DNA from 4 places in the Sporomusa intestinalis genome. Region 4 is predicted to be linked to each of the others. Evidence: riboswitches for the same ligand, from Rfam matches in the RefSeq annotation. Region 4 holds a riboswitch; each other region holds the start of a gene.
What was found. A riboswitch is a leader RNA that binds a small molecule or an ion and turns the genes downstream of it on or off. The one in region 4 is predicted to bind cyclic di-AMP.
Positions count from the first base shown of each region.

Region 1: linked by a shared signal. The riboswitch ahead of ACZ481_RS12130 (peptidoglycan-binding protein) and the one ahead of ACZ481_RS23790 (4-hydroxy-tetrahydrodipicolinate reductase) in region 4 are both predicted to bind cyclic di-AMP.
Region 2: linked by a shared signal. The riboswitch ahead of ACZ481_RS09955 (C40 family peptidase) and the one ahead of ACZ481_RS23790 (4-hydroxy-tetrahydrodipicolinate reductase) in region 4 are both predicted to bind cyclic di-AMP.
Region 3: linked by a shared signal. The riboswitch ahead of ACZ481_RS13470 (3D domain-containing protein) and the one ahead of ACZ481_RS23790 (4-hydroxy-tetrahydrodipicolinate reductase) in region 4 are both predicted to bind cyclic di-AMP.

Region 1 is NZ_AP042390.1:2,588,909-2,594,772, reverse strand. Features, by position in the region: gene recG (ATP-dependent DNA helicase RecG) at 1-456, shown strand, start outside; gene ACZ481_RS12155 (hypothetical protein) at 678-881, shown strand; gene ACZ481_RS12150 (TVP38/TMEM64 family protein) at 934-1,608, shown strand; gene ACZ481_RS12145 (hypothetical protein) at 1,651-2,214, opposite strand; gene ACZ481_RS12140 (2-hydroxymuconate tautomerase) at 2,384-2,569, shown strand; gene ACZ481_RS12135 (hypothetical protein) at 2,640-3,137, shown strand; cyclic di-AMP (ydaO/yuaA leader) riboswitch at 3,298-3,433, shown strand; gene ACZ481_RS12130 (peptidoglycan-binding protein) at 3,437-4,072, shown strand; gene guaB (IMP dehydrogenase) at 4,223-5,677, shown strand; gene ACZ481_RS12120 (polysaccharide deacetylase family protein) at 5,729-5,864, opposite strand, start outside.
Region 2 is NZ_AP042390.1:2,190,330-2,196,193, reverse strand. Features, by position in the region: gene ACZ481_RS09970 (metal ABC transporter permease) at 1-446, opposite strand, end outside; gene ACZ481_RS09965 (metal ABC transporter ATP-binding protein) at 460-1,191, opposite strand; gene ACZ481_RS09960 (ABC transporter ATP-binding protein) at 1,383-3,107, opposite strand; gene ACZ481_RS09955 (C40 family peptidase) at 3,225-3,893, opposite strand; cyclic di-AMP (ydaO/yuaA leader) riboswitch at 3,897-4,027, opposite strand; gene ACZ481_RS09950 (glycosyltransferase family 2 protein) at 4,127-5,086, opposite strand; gene aroH (chorismate mutase) at 5,238-5,597, opposite strand; gene ACZ481_RS09940 (hypothetical protein) at 5,692-5,864, opposite strand, start outside.
Region 3 is NZ_AP042390.1:2,864,577-2,870,440, forward strand. Features, by position in the region: tRNA gene ACZ481_RS13455 (tRNA-Val) at 50-126, opposite strand; gene ACZ481_RS13460 (acyl-CoA dehydrogenase family protein) at 313-1,446, opposite strand; gene ACZ481_RS13465 (DMT family transporter) at 1,554-2,006, opposite strand; gene ACZ481_RS13470 (3D domain-containing protein) at 2,162-2,845, opposite strand; cyclic di-AMP (ydaO/yuaA leader) riboswitch at 2,892-3,037, opposite strand; gene ACZ481_RS13475 (hypothetical protein) at 3,267-3,773, opposite strand; gene ACZ481_RS13480 (hydantoinase/carbamoylase family amidase) at 3,873-5,099, opposite strand; gene ACZ481_RS13485 (NAD(P)/FAD-dependent oxidoreductase) at 5,248-5,864, opposite strand, start outside.
Region 4 is NZ_AP042390.1:5,114,575-5,120,438, reverse strand. Features, by position in the region: gene ACZ481_RS23805 (branched-chain amino acid ABC transporter permease) at 1-134, opposite strand, end outside; gene ACZ481_RS23800 (ABC transporter substrate-binding protein) at 167-1,327, opposite strand; gene dapA (4-hydroxy-tetrahydrodipicolinate synthase) at 1,969-2,847, shown strand; cyclic di-AMP (ydaO/yuaA leader) riboswitch at 3,094-3,228, shown strand; gene ACZ481_RS23790 (4-hydroxy-tetrahydrodipicolinate reductase) at 3,359-4,129, shown strand; gene ACZ481_RS23785 (beta propeller repeat protein) at 4,301-5,864, opposite strand, start outside.

The DNA of each region.
Region 1 (5,864 bases), 2.5 Mb from region 4:
AAAGCCTTGATTGCAACGACAGTCATCGAGGTTGGTGTTAATGTACCTAATGCCACGGTCATGATTATTGAGGGTGCCGACCGGTTTGGCCTGGCCCAGCTTCACCAGTTACGCGGCCGGGTAGGCAGGGGAGAGCATAAATCCTACTGTATTCTATTATCTGACAGCACCAGCCAGGAGACAGTGGAGCGGCTTAAGGTCATGACCGAGATTAATGATGGGTTTATCCTGGCTGAAAAGGATTTGATTTTGCGAGGGCCGGGCCAGTTTTTCGGCACAGTCCAGCATGGCATCCCTGATTTAAAAATTGCTGATATTATCAGAGATACCGATATTTTGCTGGAAGCGCGCCGTGCGGCTCAGCAGACCGTTTGTACGCCTGAATACCTTAACCGGGTTTGGCAGACATTGTTAAGCTGGTTTGGCGAAAACTTTACTATGGTATTCTGCAGATAAGGCTTACGGCTGATCTGCAGAAGTATTTGCAAATTGTGGCAGAACCAAAAAAAGGGGCGGCCCGAAGGCCGCCAATTATGGGAGAGGAGAAAATTTACATTACTAATATTGACATTCTCAGGCAGGTTTATACATAAAAATAACAGGTTTTGAAAATATTTTTTAATTTTTTATCACCACCGCGCGCACACTAAAAAAAATCGGATAAGGAGAGGTGCGGCATGGTAAAAGATTATACTGAACAGCAACTAAGAAATATTGCCGGAGAATGTCAGGAATTTGAGCATGTTATCACGGCAATGGGGTATGGTTATTCGCTGCTTAATGTATCGCCGTCCACTTATGCCCGACGTTGTGCTGACTGTATTCACTGGCTGGAGGGCTCTTGCAACATATTCAGAAAAGAACTGTCTCAATACGATTAACCCCGAAACAGCGCTGTGTAGCGCTGTTTTTAAAGAACAGGAAGGATATGAAATGAAAAAAGCCCTGGGTTGGCTGGCGGTCCTGACACTTATTATCCTAATGTACCTGTGGCAGCCGGAATTTTTTCAGCAGGCGTACGGTATTATCGAAAAGGGTGATATTGCCGCTTTGGCTGAATACCTTCGCTCCTTTGGTGCCGGCGCTGTCCTTGTTACGCTTATTTTATTTGTTGTCATGACCTTTACCATTGTTTTTCCGTTTATGATTCTTTCCGGGGCAGCCGGTATTGTTTTCGGGTTGTTTTGGGGTATCATGATTTCCTGGGCGGGCGAAGTTCTCGGGGCCATAGCCATGTTTGTCTTTGCCCGTTACTGCTTTCGCTCGTTAGTCGAACGCTCGATTAAGAAAAGCTGCTATTTAAAGCAGATAGACGACTATAGTGCCGCCAATGGCTTCAAGGCGCTATTGCTTGCCAGGCTGCTGCCCTTAGCCCCGTCAGGAATTATTACCGCCGTGGCCGCAATCAGCAGGATTTCCTGCAAGGACTTCCTACTAGCCACAGGGATCGGCAAACTGCCGCCGGTAATCATCAAGGTCTTACTGGGTCATGATCTGGTGTTTGCCGGTGAAAATAGTATACGGCTTATGCTTATTATCACTTTGGTGGCTGCACTCTACGGTGGCCTGTGGTGGCGCAAGGCGCGAAAGAAACGCCAGTGCAAATAATATAAACGGGCACAACGCCGGTGTGCCCGTTACAGGTAGCTTTTAAGAATTAATCTCCTCTTGCCTGCAGGTATCAACTTGCTCAACCACCAGCGACACATGGCCAACTGCTGATACAATACTGCCTAAGGGGATAATTGAGGTACCACTGATGCCTGACGGCACAGACAAAGCGATGTTGGTGGCGCGCACCTCGAAAGTTGAAATTTCATTGGTATTCCCGCAGAGTGATGTTGTATCCAGGACCTGTAGCGCGGCCACACCAAAACTGGCGGTTTGGGTACTGAAAAGGGCACCAATCGTAAACCCTAGCTGGCCAAGAGATTGTGTTACACGGGCAATCGGGCCGCCATCTTTCAAAATTTCAAATTGAGCCTGGGCAAAGCCGGGGGTGCTTAAGACAACGCTCACAGTCGGTATTATTGGTGTAAAGGTTACGCTCCAGTTGATGACGGCTCGTACCAGATAGGCGTCCCGGCGTGTAGGTACAGTAATCGAGCATAGGCTTACGGTGCCGTTAGCAGGCAGGGTCGTCGTGAAGGGCGGCGTATCAATAGCATTAATTTCGCACCCGTAAACTCTTTCAATATCTTTTAAGGTAGCCATAAAAATCCTCCTTTTTTTTTTCATGATCGTGGAACTCTATTGTATCGTATGCTACATAGTATGAATTAGTGATAGAGAGTTCCGAAGTCATATAATCTCTATTCATTCAGCAGGGATTATATGTATGTATGGCGAAAATAAAAACTATAAATAACCAGGAGGGATAACTATGCCCATTGTACAAATCGACATGTTAGAAGGCCGGTCCCTGGAGCAAAAACGGGAATTAGTTAAAAAGGTAACTGAAGCGATTGTGGAAACAGCCAAATGCCCGCCGGAAGCGGTAACCATTGTCTTACGCGAGGCTCCAACCCAACATATTGCCAAAGCTGGCGTATTAGCAGCAGATAGATAAGCATTAGGCCATTTCGTGAGGAAATGGCCTAATTTCCTAATAATATTTAAAAGGTGGTGACTCAGCTGATATGGTGCCGCTTCAATTCGCCCTTGAACTGGAAACTGCGCTAAATAATCAGCTTGCAATACTGGCAGCCCATACCGGATCATTGCCGGCAATGACGCTGGTTAATACGTTCCAGGAAAAGTTCTATGCTTTACTCACTGTTGCCAGTACTGTAGATATTGATATTGCCAGGTACCCGGTTGTCGAAGCAGCCGAACTCCTGGGCAGTGACTCGGACTGGCAGCAGTTCACAGCCCAGGCCAAGCCTGGGACCGATCCGGTAAACCTGCCGGCCCTGACAGCCCTCTGGTCTATATACACTCTAATAGACCGCTCGGCCCAGTATTACCAGCAGGCGGCCGCCAATAACGCCCATCCGGCGGCCAGACTGTTTTTTCATTCCTTAGCCGAAACCAAAAAAATATTGCGGGGACGCTTGGCCGGTATTATTCAATCCTCAGTGAACTATTATTGGGGGCAACTCGGCTTTGCCCCGTTTATGCTGGGTAAAGAATTATAACCGGGAACAGGGGCTGCAAAACTGCAGCCTCTTTATTTTTTACAGGCCTTTCTTTAAAACCATGCATTACCGGGCATATGCCCAAAAAACAAAGATAAGAGTCGTTATTTACTAATAAACAAACTTATGTCAACTTGCTTTACCCCCAAAAATCATGTACACTATCGACAAGCCGAATTTCCTTATTAAGAGGAAAATGGGGGACCCATTTTGGGGGTGAATCCGCGCTATGCGGTAGGGATTTCCCTTTGTCCCGAACCCGTCAGCTAACCTCGTAGGCTTTAGAAAGGGGTATCTAAATGAAAAACATCCAAAAAATTGTGTACAGCACCGGCGCGCTGGCTGTTCTGGCTGCCACTCTCTGGCTGTCACCAGTTTCCGCTGCCCTGGGCGACCAGACCCTCAAGCCAGGTATGGAAGGCCAGGATGTCCGGGAGCTTCAGGGCCGGCTCAATGATTTAGGCTATAACCTTGCAGTTGATGGCATATATGGTGACAGCACCGAGCAAGCGGTTACAGAACTCCAGCAGGCGAAAAATATTAATGCCGACGGTATTGCCGGGCAGGCCACCTTGCAAATTCTGGTGGGCAATCGGGGAACAGAGGTATCACGCGGCAGTGCGCCCGAACGTTACAAAGCCGTGCTCGACATCAAAGCTACGGCTTATGCTCCCGGTCCGCACGACAATGGCCAATGGGGCAATCTGACCTATATGGGCACACAGATACGCCCAGGTGTCATTGCGGTTGACCCCCGGGTAATTCCCCTTGGCTCAAGGGTATATATCCAGTTTGCTGACGGCAGCGGCATGTATGGCATAGCCGAAGACACCGGTGGGGCAATTAAAGGCAACCGCATCGACATCGCCATGGTCTCTGTAGCTAAGGCTTATGATTTTGGCGTCCAACAAGTTAAAGTATATGTTCTTGGTTAACAGCAATGCCTGGTGCATACCAGGCATTGTTTTATTTTTTTTATTCAAGACATGAAAAATGGTAGATTTGGTAACTTTATTTATGTTATTATAGTGAGAAATACCTATTAGATGTGTTTTAGTACCTTACTAGTGAAAGGAGTTTAGTCAATGTTCGACAACAAATTCGGTCCTGAAGGGTTAACTTTTGATGATGTGTTGCTTGTTCCGGCAAAATCGGAAGTACTGCCCAGGGAAGTGGAAGTATCTACATATTTGACTAAAAATATCAAGCTCAACATTCCCATTATCAGTTCAGGAATGGATACCGTTACCGAAGCCCGGATGGCGATTGCCATGGCCCGCGAAGGCGGCATCGGGGTAATCCATAAAAATATGCCGATCGCCCGCCAGGCCAACGAAATTGATAAAGTCAAACGGTCTGAGCATGGTATTATTGTTGACCCCATATTCCTGTCGCCTAACAATACACTCCAGGATGCCCACGACCTTATGGAAAAATACCGGATCTCAGGGGTTCCTGTTACCACCAATAATAAACTGGTGGGAATACTGACCAACCGGGACTTGCGTTTTGAAACTGATCTTAGCCGTAAAATATCCGACTGTATGACCAGAGAGCATCTTATCACCGCCCATGTCGGCACTTCGCTGGAAGAAGCCAAAGCCATCTTGCGCGAACACCGGATTGAAAAGCTGCCGCTGCTTGATTCTGAAGGCAACTTGAAAGGCCTCATTACCATTAAAGATATTGAAAAAGCTCAAAAATATCCAAACTCAGCCAAAGACGGCAAAGGCCGGCTGCTGGTAGCTGCCGCAGTCGGGGTCGGATCAGACATGATGGAGCGGGTGGAGGCTATTGTCGGCGCTAAAGTTGATGTAATTGTCGTGGATACTGCCCATGGTCATTCCCGGGGGGTTCTTGATTCAGTGCGAAAGATTAAAGACACCTTTCCCACGATTGACCTTATTGCCGGCAATGTTGCCACAGCCGAGGCTACCCGCGACCTGATTGAAGCCGGTGCCGATGCAGTAAAAGTAGGGATTGGGCCTGGCTCGATCTGCACTACCCGGGTTATTGCCGGTATCGGCGTACCGCAAATAACCGCCATTTATAACTGTGCCAGAGCCGCCAAGGAATATAATGTGCCGGTTATTGCCGACGGCGGCATCAAGTATTCAGGCGATGTGGCCAAAGCAATTGCCGCCGGCGCCCAAATCGTAATGGTTGGCAACCTGCTGGCCGGCACCGAGGAAAGCCCGGGTGAAACTATCATCTATCAGGGGCGCAGCTACAAGGTCTACCGGGGTATGGGTTCGCTGGGGGCAATGGCGGAAGGCAGCAAAGACCGCTATTTCCAGGAAAACATGGACAAGCTCGTGCCGGAAGGAATTGAAGGCCGGGTACCGTATAAAGGTTCCGTATCTGATACCGTATTTCAGTTGATAGGGGGCCTGCGGGCTGGTATGGGTTACTGCGGGGTCCGTAATATTGACGAACTTATTACCAAAACCCAGTTTATCCGGATTACCGGTGCCGGGTTAAAAGAGAGCCATCCCCATGATATCAGCATAACCAAAGAATCGCCTAATTACAGTGTTTAAACTGCAAAAATGCTTTGGACCAGGTGTCCAAAGCATTTTTTACACATATTGTTACCAGGGTGGAGGGGTGTCGAAGCTGACAACCCGGAATTCAAATTGGCGTTCTTGATAAAATGTAATGATTTCCGGCAGGGCTTTTACCGTCTCGCCATGGCCACGGCCATCATGCATCAGTACAATAGCATGA
Region 2 (5,864 bases), 2.6 Mb from region 4:
CAAACAAATGCCAGCACCACCAGACCGCAGCCGGCAATAACCATTACATCCTGCCAGGAGACGGTTAAGATGCTGCCAAAAAGAAACCCCAGCAAACCGGCGCTGGGCATCCTGGTAATAGTGCTGAAAATAATGGCTAAAGCGATGCCTGCATAGAAAAAAACAGCCAAAGCGGTATCGGCCATCTGGGTCTGACGGCGCCGTACCAGTTCAATGCCGGCGGCGCCGGCAATTGTCAGGATAAAAGCGCCGACTGCCGGATAGATGCCGGCCAGATAACCGCCGGTCACGCCGGCAAAAGCAATGTGGCCCAGCCCGTCGCCAATCATAGCCTGGCGGCGCACAACCACAAACATCCCCAGCAGCGGGCAGGTAATCGCTGTAATCATACCGGCCAAAAAAGCCCGCTGCATAAAATCGTACTGAAACATCTCTAGTAATGGCATAATAGCCCCCTCCCTAACCGGTGAATCCGGAATAATACCATAAATGCTGCATACTGGCGTGACTGGAGCGGAATTCTTCACTGCCGCCGAAGAAACACAGATGCCGGTTGATGCAGGCCACCTTTGCCGCAAAGCGGGTCCCATTCTCGATATCATGGGATACCATGATAATGGTGATGCCCAGGGTAGTGTTAAGCTGGCCCAGCAATTCGTAAATCCGGCTGCTGGCAGCATAATCAATGCCACTTGTTGGTTCATCCAGCAATAACAGCCGCGGCTCACCCGCCAAAGCCCGGGCTACCATCACCCGCTGCTGCTGGCCCCCTGACAATTCGCCAATCCGGCGGCCTTTTAGCTGCTCTGCCCCGACCATTTCCAGCATCTGGTCAATAAACCGCTTATGGGCGGCCGCTTTTGGCCGCCCCCGGCTGCCAACAAGCCCCAGGGCGACAATCTCCTCGACAGTCGCCGGGAAAGCCGCCGTATTCTGGGAATAATGCTGGGGTACATAGGCCATAATGCCCTGCCGGGCGGCGGAACCGATACTGCCATTATTAATCAGGACCTGGCCCGCAGCCGGTTCAATCAGCCCGGCAATAATTTTTAAAAGCGTACTTTTGCCAGCGCCGTTTGGTCCTACCGCAACAACAAATTCACCTTGCTGCACAGTGAAGGATATATTGCGCAGCACCATTTCCGTATTATTGTAACCAAAGGTAATATTATGCAGTTTAACTTCAGCCATAGTAGCCTCCTCAGCCGGTGTTGCGGATACTCTACATAAGAATATTCCTAGCTAGATGTTATCAGCCTTACTGGCATCTGTCAATTCCTGCCGGCAGTTTTAAGCCAAGGCTATGAAAAAATACAGCGACCAATCTATACTCTCCCAATAAAGACCGGCCGCAGGATGGTGTTATGATTATTACCATTATTTTACTCACTTATGCGCAGTTTACCAAGCTCATAGGCCCGGGCATAGGCCCCTCCCTGAGCGATAAGCTCCTGATGGGTGCCGGTTTCGGCTATCGTGCCGCCTGTTAAGTACAGAACCCGGTCAGAGGCCATGATGGTGGACATACGGTGGGTGATAATAAAAGTGGTGCGCCCGGTTCCGGCCTGCCTGATCGCAGCCATCACCAGCTTTTCCGTATGGGCGTCAAGGGCCGCAGTCGGCTCATCCAGGAGCAATATGGCCGGCTCGGTGATAATGGCCCGGGCAATTGCGATGCGCTGCCGCTGACCGCCGGAAAGGCTGCCGCCTAATTCACCGGCCATAGTATCATAGCCTGCCGGCAACGCCTGAATAAATTCATAGGCGTTGGCAAGCCTGGCTGCCTGATCAACCTGGCTCACGGTGGCTGCAGGCCGGCCATAACGAATGTTTTCCCGGATGGACATGTTAAATAATACCGGCTCTTGCTGAATAAAACCAATATGTCTGCGCAGGGAACTGAATGTAAGGTCCCTGATATCAATACCGTCCAGCAGGATGGCTCCGCTCTCCGGGTCATAAAATCGCAGCAGCAGGTTGGCAAAAGATGATTTCCCGGCCCCGCTCGGCCCCACAATGGCAATTACCTCGCCCGGGCGCGCTGTCACGTTAATATTGTTCAGCACCGGCTGCCCGTGCCGGTAGGCAAAGGTAACACGCCTGAATTCTACCAGCCCCCGCGCCTGAGCCAGTTCCAGCCGGCCGTCCGCCACTGCCGGCCGCTGTTCGTTCAGCAGCCGGCTAATCCGTTCCCAGGCGACCAATCCCAGTTTAAGCTGGGTCAGGCCCTGACTAATTTTGCCGACAGGCGCCGGTACATTGATAATGTAAACAAGAAAGGCAAACATGCCGCCGATGGTAAGGTCGCCGCGGATAACCTCCCGCCCGCCGTACCAGACAATAACGGTTAGGCCAATAGCGGCCAGAAATTCAACCAGCGGCACCAGCATCGCGCTTAACCGCTGGGCTTTCAGCAAATCAGCAGCAGCCAGCCGGAGCTTGCTGCTAAATTTTCGGTACTCATACTCTTCGCGGGCATAACTCTGCACAATCATAACCGCTACGACCGACTGTTGAATAATGGCCGTCACTTTAGCCAGGTGATGTTCCACAAGTGCTCCCAGGCGGCCTATTTTATGATTGAAACAACTGATGGCCACAATAATGAAGGGCAAAGTGGCAAAAGTAACCATTGCCAGCTCCCAGTCAAAATAAATCATGATAGCCATAATGGCCAGCAGGTTAAGGGACTCGACAATAACGTCGGGAATCCCCGTTGTAACTGCCTGTTGGATAAACAAAAGATCATTGGTAAATAATGAAACAATCTCTCCCGAAGGCGTCTTCATATAGTAGGCATAATCCAGTGACTGCAGTTTATGAAACATATCGGCGCGCAGTCTGGCCAGCATTTTGTTACCGGCTTTAGCCATACCATAACCATAGCCATAAAAGAACAAACCGCGGATCAGATAAAGCAGGATAATTCCGGCTGTAATAAAATGCAGGAAGGCAATACTGCCGCCCGCCAGGGCATCGTCAATCAACAGTTTTACTACCAACGGGGCCGCGAGGCCGGCAGCAGTGGCGATAACAAAACAAACTATCGCCGTTGCAGCCAGCAGCCAATAGGGAATGATGAATTTTCGCCAGTAAAAACTTAACATAGCATATCTCCACCGCAATAATCGGACAACTACTTCTGGTGTGGAAAATCGATTCAGAAAACACAAGTCTTTGGTAAATAAAAGGGGAAGGCTGCTAAAGCCTTCCCTGCTGTCAGTTTACATCACCCTGCGGGCACCGACATAGCGCGGTCCCCAGTAACTACTGTTCATGCGGTCAATAGCAACACCGCGGCTGGACGTAGCACTAATAAACTTGCCGTCACCAAGATAGATGCCACTGTGGGATGCCCCGGCAGCGTAAGTGCTGAAGAACACCAGATCACCCGGCTGGAGCCTGTTGTACGATACGGTCCGCCCAACTGCAAACTGTTCATCAGCCATTCGCGGCAAATAAACACCGCTCTGAGCAAAAACATAACGTGTAAAACCCGAACAATCGAATCCATTAGGGCTTGTCCCACCAAAGACATACGGCACACCTGTATAGCGCATAGAGGTCTGAATAATCCGCCGTACCGAAGTGGTGGAAGAATCACGGCTGACAGGGATATCCCGCCCCATCAGAGCCCGGTAGGTTTGCGGTCCGATTACGCCATCGACTTCAAGGCCACGGGCCTTCTGGAAAGCCTTCACGGCGCTGACCGTCGCGTCGCCGAAATCACCATCAGCTGCACCGGCATTAAAGCCAAGGCTGTTAAGCTGGGACTGAATTGCGGCTACTTCTTCGCCCTGATCGCCGGCTTCATAAGTACCAGAAGCAAAGGCGAAAGCAGTGGTTCCGAAAAAGAGACAAAAAGCGACAATGAACCCAAAAAACTTGTGCAAACTGTTTCTCCTCTCGCTGGCCTCCGAGGTTAGCTGCCGGGTTAGGGTTGCAGGCACCCTACCGGAAAATCTCTCCGGTTTCACCCCATAAGTTGGTTCCCCCGTACTGGAGCTGGATTCGGCTTTCTATACGCTCACCCATGTTATATTCTGTTTAAATTTAAAAATTCCTGCCCAAAATTGCGTTTTTTTTACAATAATTAGGCAAAAAAAATAAGTTATTTGCCCAGCATTTACCTCTCGTCGTTTTCTTCTGGCCGCGTGATCTCCGCCCGCAGCCAGTAAAGGGGCCGCTGTTTTACCTCTTCAAAGATTCGCCCGATATATTCGCCAATAATCCCGATGCCGGACAGCTGCAAACCGCCCAGCAGCAAAATACTGGCAGTAATTGTTGTCCAGCCGGGAACAGCTTCATTGGTAAACAACCGGATGTACAGGACCTGCAGCGTCAGAATAATACTGGCAAAGCCCATGGCAATACCCACATAAAAAGCAATGCGCAGCGGGGTTTTGGAATAGGCGGTAATACCGTCAAGCGCAAAATGCAGCATGCGGCGCAGGGAAAATTTGGACCTCCCGGCAAATCGCCTGGGGGCAACAAATTCTATATAAGTCTGCCGGTAGCCGATCGCACTGATCATGCCGCGAATAAACCGGGCCCGTTCCCGGAACCGGCAGAAGCTGTCCACCACTTTTCTGTCCAGTAAACGAAAATCAGACCCGCCCTCAGTTACCCGTACATTGGACATCACATTCATCAGTTTATAGAACAGGCCTGAAGTCAGGCTTTTAAACCAGGAAACGCCTTCGGTGGTAATCCTGACTGTTTGCACCACCTCAAAACCGTTTTCCCATTCCGCAATCAGCCGCGGAATCATGTCCGGCGGATGCTGCATATCGCCATCCATGGTAATGACAGCCTGGCCTCTGGCATAATCCAACCCACAGGTCAAGGCCACCTGATGGCCGAAATTCCGGGCCATAATCAAAGCCCGCACCCGCCCGTCCGCCTGCGCCAACCGCTCTAAAATCAGGGGCGTGGCATCACTCGAGCCGTCATCAATAAAGATCAGCTCCAAAGAATAGGCCAGCGGCGCCATATGTTTAACAACTTCCTGGTAAAAGTTATCAATATTCTCCTGTTCATTGAATACCGGTACAACAATGGAAATCAATTGCTTACTCAGTTCCATACCCTTCCCTCCCTGTTGCCACTCATCTATTATTGCACTGTCAGCCCCTGTTTGCAATAAAATTCCTGTATTTTAATAGCATTTTACTTCCGGGAGGTAATTATTAAAGCCTGCTTGGTCGTTTGACAAAGCAGGCTTTACAGCAGCCGTATTATAGCTTCATGTCCTGGCGCAAGTTTATCGCCCCATGCAGATAAACATGTCTGATATCCGACTGGCGGGTGTCTGTATTCAGAAGAATTAATACCCGGATACAAAGCGGCAGCGCCTCCGGACACTCCAGCTCCTGCGTGCCGAATAGGGGCACCTGGGTCCAGCCCAGCTTTCTGGCCCCGGCCGCCGGGAAAGCCGCATTCAGGTCCGGCGTGGAGCTAAAAATGACAGCGCCGATATCCTCCGTATTGACCGCATTTTCCTCGATGATCGCCGCAAGCAGCTCAGCCACGCGTTCAAAAATCTCTTCCCGATTATTGTCTGTAACAGTTGTTGCACCACGAATACCGCGCAGCATTAACACCACTCCTAGCGAAGAATTAACAAGGCCATAAGTTACACTATACGGGGAAAAAACCGTTTTTCCTGCCGTCATTGTAAAGCACTTGTAATTAATTTTTTTTAGCTGGTTTGTTACAGCGGCAGGAAGCGCACAGGTGGCACCGCCACCAGCCGCATTCGGGGCAGACGGAATTTGCCGGAGTTAATTCCACATACTGGCCGTGGCTGTACTCCTGCCAGCAAAAAGTCGCTCCTGTCACTTTCTTTAACACAACAGCCCGTG
Region 3 (5,864 bases), 2.2 Mb from region 4:
AAGAGCTAAAATAAAAAGCTCCCGATCTCTCGGCAGCTTTTGCATTCCCTGGTGGGATTAACTGGACTCGAACCAGTGACCCCTACGATGTCAACGTAGTACTCTAACCAACTGAGCTATAATCCCGTAGCACATAACATATTATAGTAAGATTGCAGGCAAAAGTCAAGCATTAATTAGGCCTTAATTTTGTCCGGCCAGAAACAGGCAAACGCTACTGGCGCAGTGGCGTTTTGTTGAGACATAAGAACGACGATACCCTAACGGGCATCGTCCTATAGGACTTGGCTTGTGCCAAGTCCTTTCTTATTTTTAGTACAGGATGTTATTGGCAATAACCAGGCGCTGAATTTGGTTGGTGCCTTCGTAAATCTGCATAATCTTAGCGTCGCGCATGTATTTTTCCGCCGGGTATTCCTTGGAATAGCCATAGCCCCCCAGCACCTGGACCGCGTCAGTGGTCACCTTCATGGCGGTGTCGGCAGCAAAGCACTTGGCAATGGCCGACTCTTTCGTGTACGGCGCAGCCTGATCCTTCAGCCAGCAGGCTTTATACACGAGCAGGCGGGCGGCTTCAATCTGCATGGCCATATCGGCCAGCATGGCCTGCACCAGCTGGAAGGAAGCGATGGGCTTGTCAAACTGCACGCGCTCTTTCGAATATTTGACCGCCAGTTCAAAGGCCGCCTGGGCTAGGCCGACCGATACGGCGCCGACGAACGGCCGGGCCGCATCCAGTGTTTTCATGGCGATTTTGAACCCTTCCCCTTCCCGGCCGATTCTGTTGTCGGCGGGGATGCAAACATTCTCCAATACCAATTCACAGGTGTTGGAGGCCCTGATTCCCATTTTTTCTTCTTCCTTACCCACGGAAAAGCCTGGTGTGCCCCGCTCGACGATAAAAGCTGTCAGGCCGCGGATGCCGGCGGTTTTCCGGGTATTGGCAAAAATAATATAGATATCGGCAATGCCGCCGTTGGTGATAAAGCACTTCGTGCCGTTGATAATATAATTATCCCCGTCCTTGACGGCGGTAGTGGCAACGGCCCCCGCATCCGACCCGGCGCCAGGCTCGGTTAAGGCAAAGGCCGCCAGTTTGCCGTTATTGAGGACATCGAACATTTTTCTTTTTTGCGCCTCATTGCCTAATAAAACGACCGGATAGGAAGCCAGGGAGTTGGCCGCCGTTGTGGTGGCCACCCCGGCGCAGCCTTTGCCTAATTCTTCATATATAAGAGCAATGGAAAGAGCATCAAGACCAGGTCCGTCATACTCTTCAGGGACGGTCAGATTTAATAAGCCCGCTTCATCAAGTTTTTTCCACAGATCAGGGGGAACTACACCTTCTTTATCCATTTCCAGAGCGTGAGGCGTAATTTCTTTAGCAACAAAATCTTTTACCATTTTCTGTAGATCCAATTGATCGGGAGTAAAGTTAAAATCCATGCTTTGCCTCCTTATGGTTAGCATAAAACCAAAAAATACTAATGATAAGTATACCGCATATTGTTTTTTTTGTTAACACCTAATTGGTAAAAATATAAAAAAAAGCGCTATTTTAACAATAATTTAGCGCCCACTGCAAGCAATACCAGCCCCAATAGCTGCTGGGGGCTGCATGCAGAACGCTCAAGGCCAAACCCGCCGAAATGGTCGATAATAATTGCCGTCAGTACCTGGCCGACAATGATGGCGGTAGTGGCGTTAGCCACCCCCACACTGGGGATGCTGGCGGCGACCAGATAGATGATGCCAACGCCGATAATTCCTCCCAGCCAGGAATACCAGGGCGCAACCTGCCAGGCATACAAATTGCCTTTGCCCATGTTAAATACAAACAATAAAACCATAACCAGAACCGCTCCGGTCAATTGCACGACAAAGGTAGCCTCCAAGAGGCCGACCGCTTTGCTCAGCAGGGCATTCAGCGACCCCTGGACCGCCATCAGCACGCCTGAGACTAACGCCAGCGCCAATGGCAGCATTTCACCAGAAAAAAGATTCAATCCGAACACACTCCCATCAAATGATCGAGCCTGGACAATAAACGCAGCCGGCAGCAAGAACCGGATGAATGTAGTATAATACCAGGAGCTCTTTAATATTCCGGGAGAATCCGGTAATCGGCGGCAAAAGGAAAAGCAGGCGGCAGCCTGCTTTTCTAATCCAGTATATAGACGGTTACTTTGCGGACGCCAAAATTCAAAGCCTCGCGGCGGTTGTCGAAAGCCAGGTCAATCCGCTGCCCCTTAATGGCGCCGCCAATATCGTCGGCGATGGCATAGCCGTAGCCTTGGATGTACAACCGGGTTCCCAGCGGAATTACCGCCGGATCAACAGCCGCCATGCCCCGGCGCAGCAAATTGCCGCGATAGGTATAACTGCCGTTGCCGGGATCATGGGCCGTATAGGCCGAAGCTCTCATCAGCAGCGACCGGCTGTAGCGGCTGGGCTCACCTGTTGCGCGCTCAAGGTAGGTAAAGGTTTGCCTGTCCACTGTGCCGGTGATTTCGAGACTGGTGCTGCGCTGAAACGCTTTTACGGCGTTGGCGGTAATCGGACCGTAGACACCGTCAATATTGCCGGCATAAAAGCCGCCGTCTGCCAGCAGCTTCTGGACGACGCGGACTTTATCGCCGCGCATGCCCATAGTCAGCGGCGGCGGTTCGGGCGGTTCCGGCGGCACAACGGCTTCTGCTTCTGCTTTGGCCGCAGCCGGTGAGGCTGCAATATCCGGCTGGGTCTTTGCTGCCGGTGATGACACCGCTGTTCCTGCCAAAGGATTGCTGATGCTAAGGAGTAAGGCCAGGCAAAAAATTACGGTAAAAAGGGCTTTATTTTTCAATGTATCACCTCTCTTACGATAGTGTTCGAGGTTCGATAACCACAAAAAAACCTCGAAACATAGCCTCCGGGGTTAGCTGTCGGGATAGGGAAAAGAGAGAATCAGAATGCGCCCTTCCGTTCTTAACGGATTATCCCCTGTGTCTACTGTCTTGGTTCCCCCGTACCTGTAAAGATTCGGCATCATATCTATAATATACCGGATCGGACTATTGGTCAAATTTAGCAAAACCCTGTAAATTTGCCTTAGCCTCTGTTTTCGTTAATTTGTTAAGCCTGCAGTGGCAATTCTCAGTTATTCTGCTCCCCGGGAATGGGTTATAAAATACATAAGAAAAAGACTTGGCCTGGGCCAAGTCTTTTCCGGACATAGTCTTGCACTTTTGTAAATTCTGCTGGAAAAAAGAACCGGCCTGAGCCGGTTAATTAATCACGTCAATGGTTCGCGGGCTGGCCTGCATAATGCTGCTAATGGCGTTACTGTTTTTTACCGCATCAGGCATTAACATATTGCTGTTATTCAGCAAGGAAGAGAGTACAGCCATTTCTGTTTGATAACCGGACAGCCGGGTAGTTACCTCTTGTTCGACTCGGCTGCGGGCAGCCGTTTCTACCGCCTTAACCAGATTTTCTTTGATTACGGCCTGATCCTGCGTGAGCAGCTGGGTGGCCATAGTGGTAATATCGTTAACTGCAGCGGTGTTGCCTGAACGTTCAATGGCACTCTTGGCAATTGTACCTAACAAGGCTTCTCTGTCCGCAAAATTGTCAGTCATCTGCAGAATTTGCTGTAATTGCGCAGCGGCACCGGCGCCGGTAGCCGCTTGACCCAGTTGATCCTCTAAGAAAGCAGCCTCAGCCTTGGGTAAAGCAAATGAAAGCGGCATGACAAAAACCATCAACAAAACCGCGGTTACTATTTTCTTCAAGGTTAGCACTCCTTTCATTTGATGTTGATTCAACTGATATTTTATCATAAAGTTTACATAAAAAATAGTGGTAAGTTTAAGAAAAGACTTGAAACGAGTTCACTTTGCCAATTGGTACAGCAGGGCTGTCAGCACGTCGACACCGGCGCTAATGGCTGCTTGGGCCGCCCGGCGACTGCCAGGGCCGGCCGTTTCGCCGCCGGGGATTAATATCAGCCCCGCCGGGGCCATATGGGCTATATTCACAACATCATAGCCAATGCGGTCGTCCAGGCGCAAACTGGCGAGTTTCCGGCTGTGGCAGATGCTTTCCGCCGCGCTGATAATGGCTGGGTCCAGCGGCAGCGGCTTTTCGGACGCGATCACTTCAATAGCCACCGGTGTGTCATGATCGTCGGCGATCATACTGACTTCATCTTTTATGGCCTGGAGAATGGCAATGATACTTTCATGTTCTGTGCCATTTATCTCGACCCCCATTTCGACCACGGCAGGAATGGCAGCAAGGATACCGGGATAGGTTTTCAGCGTGGTCACGGTGGCGACTGTCCCCCGGTAATCATGCTCGGCGGCGATATTCCTCACGGCCAATACAATCATAGCGGCGCTCACCAGTGCGTCCTGACGCTCGGCCAGCGGTATGCCGCCGGCCGGGCCGGCCAGGCCGTTTACCGTTATTTTCAGCCTGGTAGGGGCCGCAATATTTTCCACTATGCCAATATTCACCCGCCCCTGTTCCAAAATCCGCCCTTGCTCTGTGTGCAGGGCCAGAAAAGCCTTAATACTATGCTTAGGCCGGGCCGCAGCGCGGATATGTTCAAAGGCCGGTGCAGAAGCGGCTGCTTCCTCCAGGCCTGTCTGGGCGGTACTCCTTTTCCAGGCCTGCTCGCTGACCAGGCCGGCCATGGCCTTGCTGCCTACATTCGTCAGGCGGCAGCGGCCGGGGTCCTCTCCGGCAAACACCACTACCTCCAGGGGATGTTTGCTGTCGCCGCGCTCCTGTAATGCTTTAACCGCCGCCAGGCTGCATAATATCCCCAATATACCGTCATTGCCGCCGGGGATGACGTCCGGCTGTGAGCCGGTCATTACCGCCGGTAAGGCAGCCTGACTGCCGGCCGGTTCCCAGCGTCCGATCAGGTTGCCGGCTGCGTCGGTATGGACAACAAGACCGCTGCCCTGCATCAGCCCGGCAAGGAAGCCGCGCACCTGCTGACCGGCTTTACTAATTGTCCGGCGGGAGACACCGGCTTGTTCCTGACTATATTGAGCCACCTGCTCTAACTGTTCCAGCACCCATTCACTTGCCAAAGGATTCGCTTGCATCGCCACCGCCCCTTACTCGCTTCTTTTACTGACAGTATACCGCTATTTTGCTTGCAATTCTATAATTGCTGCAAAAAAATTCCTGCACCGTCCGCCGGCAGGCCGCTTCCGGCACTAAAAAGCGCCTGGCATGCCAGACGCTTTTTGTTTAGCCTAATATTCCCTGTTTGACCGTGTCAAGACCTAAGCGGTCAATCATCATGCCGATCCGCTCATGCTTGCGGGCATTCTGCTGGTAATAGGCAATAATTTTTTCAATAACAGGCATTACTTCGGCCTGGGGCAGCCCTTCTATCAATAGGTCGGCGATTCTGGCTCTGGCGCCGGCACAGCCGCCGATCACAACCTTCCAGCCTTTGGCTGTGCCGATCAGCCCAATGTCCTTAACCCAGCCCTCGGCACAGGAGTTAGTACAGCCGCTGACGCCGAACTTCATCTTCCCGGGCAATTCCATGCCATGATACTTTTTGTCAAGCTCCAGCCCCAGCGTTAACCCATCCTGCTGGGCCCGCTTACAGAAATGAGTGGCCGGGCATATTTTGATGCTGCGGACACACAGGCCGACGGCCGCCCCTTTGTCCATCCCCAGATCCTCCCAGGCGGCATCGATTTTCTCTTCCGCGATGCCAACAATGGCAATCCGCTGGGCTGAGGTCAGTTTAAGCGCCTTGGCGCCATATTTCTCGGAAACATCGGCAATTTTTCTTAACAGGTTAATATCAAGAATAACCCCGCCCGGAATATGCGGAGCAATTGCATAGGTTT
Region 4 (5,864 bases):
GCCCCAATCATGAATATTTCGCCATGGGCCATATTCACAATGTTTAGTACGCCGAAGATCAAAGTATAGCCTAAGGCAATGACTGCATAGGTGCTGCCTAATGTGAGGCCGTTGACCACTTGCTGCAAGAACACGAGCTTCACTCCTCGTTGGTTATTTTTTCATACTATTTTAATTCAGTAAACTGGCCGTCTTTGACGACAAGGATGGTAACCTCCATCGCCGGGTTGCGTTTGGCATCAAAAGCGAATTTGCCGGTAACACCAGGGAAATCTTTTACGTTGGCCAGGCTGTCCCGGAGTTTCTGCCGGTCGGTTGTGGTGCCGGCTTTTTCCAGCCCGTCGGCCATGATATACAGGGCGTCATAAGCCTGGGCGGCAAACTGGTCGGGTTCTTTGTTGTATTTTGCCTTATAGGCAGCCACAAACTGCTTAACCTTTTCATCGTCTTTACCCGGGAACCAGGGACTGGCCACAACAACGCCTTCTGCGGCCGCGCCGCCGGCTTTAATTAATTGGGGGGAGTTGAACCCGTTATTGCCGACAATCGGCACGGTAATGCCTAGCTCCCTGGCCTTTTTTAAAATAAGCGCAGCCTCCTGATATAAGCCGGCCACCATAATTGCATCAGGTTGCAGGGCGGCGATCTTGGTCAGCTGAGCGGAAAAATCAGTGTCTTTATCAGCAAAGGTTTCCACTGCCACCGTGGCCATGCCATTGTCTTTTATTGCCTGTTCAAAAGTTTTAAAGCCGGATACGGCCCAGTCGTTATTATTTGAATACATGACAGCCACTTTTTGCAGGCCGAGCTTTTCCTTGGCCTTCTTTACCGCGTGGGGAATGGCCAGCGATTCCGGTAAGGCATTGCGGAAGACATAGTCACCGATGTCTGTTATTCCCTCCGCCGTGGTTGAAGTACCCATAATCGATACCCCGGCCTGGCTGGCAATCGGGCCTACGGCAAACATTTCCCCGCTCAGGGTCGGGCCGATTATGCCAATTACATTATCCTTGTGGATCAGTTTATTAGTGGCATTAATGGCCTCGTTTTTATCCCCTTTGGAGTCTTCAAAAATGAGCTCGATTTTAACCTTGCCCCTGCTGTTGATTTCATCCCGGGCCAGCTCCAGGCCCTGCTTAATCGCTTCGCCATAAGCAGCGCCGCCGCCGGTAAGATACGATACCACCCCGATTTTGGCTGTACCGCCTGCTTCCTGGCCGGCTGGGGCTGCCGGCTGGCTGCCGCCACAGCCGGCGGCGGCAGCGGCCAATACCAGGGCCAGGGCAGCTGCCGACCATTTTTTGAACTTATTGCGCATAGTAAACATACCAATCCTCCACCTTTGCTTTTTATTTTAAACTGCTTCAGCTACGGTCCGATTACCACTAACTGTCCTCAACCCCCTTAAGAAAAGCTGAAGCCCCTACTGGCAGAACTCTCTGCCAGTAGGGGCGAATGCGCGGTACCACCCTACATTGTACTCTTTATGGCCGCCGGGAAGCGGACAGCCTCTTTAACGCCGGGCGGCGCCCCTGTCTGTTGTATACTTCACAATGTATACAAGTCAACAGGAGAGTTCATGGGCGAGGTAACGGCCACAGTCACACACCGGCTTGCACCAGCCGCCGGCTCTCTGCAGTGTTTGTCCTGTTGCTTTCATCCCAATCATTACTTGTACTGCTGTAATTAAACAATTTCTCCCGCAAAGCCTGATTTGTTTACAGTTTTGTTTGTTAATGGGCGTTGTACGGGGGATATTGTTTATTTATTATTCATTATCACAGGACAACGGTTTTTTGTCAATAGGGTAAAAGAAAACATTTCACTCTAGGTCGCTGCCGGCAGAAGCGGCAGATATATTTTAAATTCCAGGCTGAGCGGCAGGATTTCTTATACCGGGATGGGAATATTGATATTATGATAGCGGGAAGAGCTAATGTTAAAATATAAATAAAGGCGGTTAGACTAATGAAGAAACCATTATTTATCGGCTCCGGCGTAGCGATTGTAACTCCTTTTGCCCACAGCGGCATTGATTATCAGGCTTTCACAGAACTGATTGAGTTTCAGATTCAGGGCGGGTCAGATGCCATTATTGTCTGTGGCACTACCGGCGAAGCCTCAACAATGCCTGATGACGAACATATTGCCGCGATTAAATTTGCCGTACAGGCAATTAACAAACGGGTACCGGTTATTGCCGGTACCGGCAGTAATGATACCCGCCATGCCATCGAGCTGTCGAAGGCCGCCGAAGCGGTTGGCGCCGACGGGTTGTTGTCAGTTACGCCCTATTATAATAAGGCCACGCAAAAGGGACTGTATGGCCATTTTAAGCTTATTGCCGACAGTGTGGGCATTCCGTTAATTCTGTACAATGTACCCAGTAGAACCAACCTTAATCTGAATCCCGAGACGATAAAAGCCCTGGCGGAAATAGACAATATTATTGCGGTTAAAGAATGTAACCTGGGGCAGGTAGGTGATGTGGTAAATTTATGTGGTGAGGGTTTTACCGTGTATTCAGGTGACGATAACATGGTCCTGCCGGTATTGTCACTGGGGGGGAAGGGGGTTATTTCGGTGATGGCCAATATTATCCCCCGGGATACTCACGCTATGGTCATGAAATTTATCCAGGGAGACCTTGCCGGTGCCATCAGGCTGCAGCTGCAAACCCTTAATCTGATCAAAGCCTTGTTTAGCGAGGTAAACCCGATTCCGATTAAAGCCGCGGTCAGGCTGCTGGGGTACAAAGCCGGCCAGTGCCGGATGCCGTTAACAGAAATCAGTGAGGAAAACCTGGCGTTGCTCCGGGCTGAGATGGAGGCTTACGGCCTGCTTTAAATGTATTCCCGGTAAAAAACATTTTCTAAACTCCTGTATGCAGGCCAAGTGCAGGAGTTTTTAATTTATGCTGACACGGGGACGGTGGTTTCGTCTTGTAAATCGTCGTTATTAATGATATGCTTTAGGGGAAGGTGTAAAGTTGCCAGTCGGGTCCTGCAGACAATTCCGGGGCCTGCTGTCACTTAGGAGTTGTAAATAAAAGGAAAATAAGGTATTATTAAACATAAACCTGTGTTTTCTGTTAAAAGGCAATCGCCGAGTTTCATGTAATTGGAAGCGGGGGAACCATCTTTGGGGTGAATCCTGTGCAAGCAGGTAGGGCGAATTTCTTTCTGCCCGAATCCGTCAGCTAACCTCGTAGGCGTTGAAAGAGAAGGATGTTATTGTCCTGCCGCTCTCAAAGGCTAACAAATACCTTTGAGAATCCTTCTCAAAGCTGGTTTTGAAATTTCTATCAACATGCAGGATGAGGGTAGAAAAAGAACAAACTACAGTTTTAAGGAGGAGTATGATGGGGAAAACAAGGATTGGCATTTTCGGTTTTGGGAAAACAGGTAAAGTGGTTGCTAATGAATTTTTGCAGGACAACTTATTTACGCTGGCTTGGGTAGTTCGTAAAGGTGATGCTGATCATCAAAAATATGCCAGCCGGCTGCTGGGGCATGAGTTTGATGCCGGGGAGATTTTCTCTGTTGATGACATTGATGATAGTTTTTTTAGAGAAAGGCCAGTGGATGCGCTGGTGGATTTTTCAGACTCATCCGGTGTATACCAATACGCCAAAGCGGCACAGGCGGGAATACCCATAATTTCCGCCATTTCCCAATATGAGCAGGAAGCGCAGGAAGTGCTGAAATCCTATGCAGAATTTGCGCCAGTACTTTATTCTCCTAATATTACGTTAGGGATTAATGTATTGATGGTTGCGGCGCAAATTTTGCAAAAAATAGCGCCCCATGCGGACATTGAGATTGTTGAGGAGCATTTTAAGGGGAAAAAAGAGGTATCGGGAACGGCGAAAAGAATTGCCAATGTGCTTAACCTTAATGTGGAGGAGCATCTGAATTCTATCCGCGTCGGCGGTATTGTCGGCCGCCATGAAATTATCTTTGGCATGCCGAACCAGACGATCCGGCTGTCCCATGAAAGCATTAGCCGGGCAGCCTTTGGCCAGGGCGCTATCTTTGCCGTGAATTTTCTGATAGGCAAGCCGCCGGGCATGTACGCGATGGAAACGATCATAGCCGAGATGTTCAGGCAGAATATTCCTGTATATTAGCTTGGCCACCCCTGCCTCTTGCTGAAGACTTGCAGCAATCTGTTTAGTATATACAGGACGTATAGTGAGTAAAACAGCTTTCCCTGATCAGGGAAAGCTGCTTGCGTTTGTGCCTGGCGCGGCAGGTCTGTTTTGCTCACTATTATTGCAGGTCTGTTTTGCTCACTATTATTATTGAGCGGTTTTTACCCAGACTTCGCAGCCCTGGAACGGGTTTGCCGTCCCCAGGTATAGTTTTTGATCTGCCCCGGCAAATAATTTTCTTACACCATAATTATAGGGATTACCCAAACCATTTAGAGACACCGGCAGCCAGAGAATGCCGTCATTGGATTCCCAGAGATCACAGCCAAGTGATCTGTAGCCGATAACATACAGCGCATTAACCAGATAAGCGGAGAAGATATATCTAAGAAAGCGGGTCATAGTGCCTGCTGGATTGGCAGGCAGCAGTGTTTCCACGATATCAGGAATCACGGAGATAAGCTGAGGCAGCAGATTATTCCAGCTCCAGGTGCCCAGATAAAGCTTGTCGTCAAAAGCCTGGATCTGCCAGCAGTAGCCATTGGTCAGATCGCCAAAGCCGGAAGGGTAGCCGCTTAACGGCAGGCCGCGCGTGCCGGTGACAGGTTCTGTGGGACTGACCGGGATTCCCCCTACAACCAATTCCCAGCTGTCATCGGGCGCAATCCGGATGACATCAAAGCCCTTGGGGGCTACAATCTGGTCGCCCGGATTGAGGCTTAGAATCGCCGCTTCCATGGCTGTACCAATATAGATATGATCTTTAAAGACCGCCAGCGACCAGGGGTGTTCATTGCGGGCATCGCCGGCGCCTTTATCGACAACCAGCTTCCAGTCGTTTACCTGCGGTGACGTATTGTTGGTCCGCCAAAGTTCAAAGCCTGTCGGCAGGGCTGTGGCCACATAGAGTTGGTCGTTATAACTTAGCAGCAGGTCAATATTACCCCGGGGATTGCCGTTAGGACCGCCGGCGAGATTCACTTCTTCCCAGCCAAGTTCCGGATCCGTTGTGGTAAATAACCGGGCTTCGGCAACGCCGGTTAGCGGCTGGGCCCCCATATACAGCCGTCCCTGGTGGATGGCAATGGCGCTGGTTGCATAGCCCTGAATATTGGCGTCCAGGAGCGTCCAGGTTTCGCCGTCTGTGGATTTTAGGATTAACAATTCCGGGCTTGACGGTGTAAGCGCGCCGGCATACAGGACATTATTGTAGGTGATCATGTAGCGAAAGCCAATGATTAACGGTGCGGCCGGTGCTTTATACACACGCTGCCAGCCCGCTGTGCCGTCTTTTTTATAGCGCCAGATTTCGGCGGCGTTATCGATATTTTGGGGTATCAGGGCCGACGGAACAGGAATATTTCCGAATAAGCCGCTGCTTATCACTGTATAGGGAATATTTCTGGCTGTGCCGACATACATGTAATCGCCTAATTCAGCCATTGACGCGGTATAATTGTTCTGTCTGGCATTGTCGGGGTTGTCGATATCGAACCCGTTTACGGGCGTTATTTTGCGGAAGGCCAGGTTATAGGGAAACACAAACCGATTCGGAGAATAGTTTGATATATGTTTTACATCAAGCGTATAGCAGGGAAAAGCAACAGCTTGCTCATTTGCTTCCAGGACAACGTCGGTAAGGTTTACTCTGGCATCATCATAAGCAGACAGCGTACCTTTTAATATAAACCGTTCCAATATCTCAAACTCG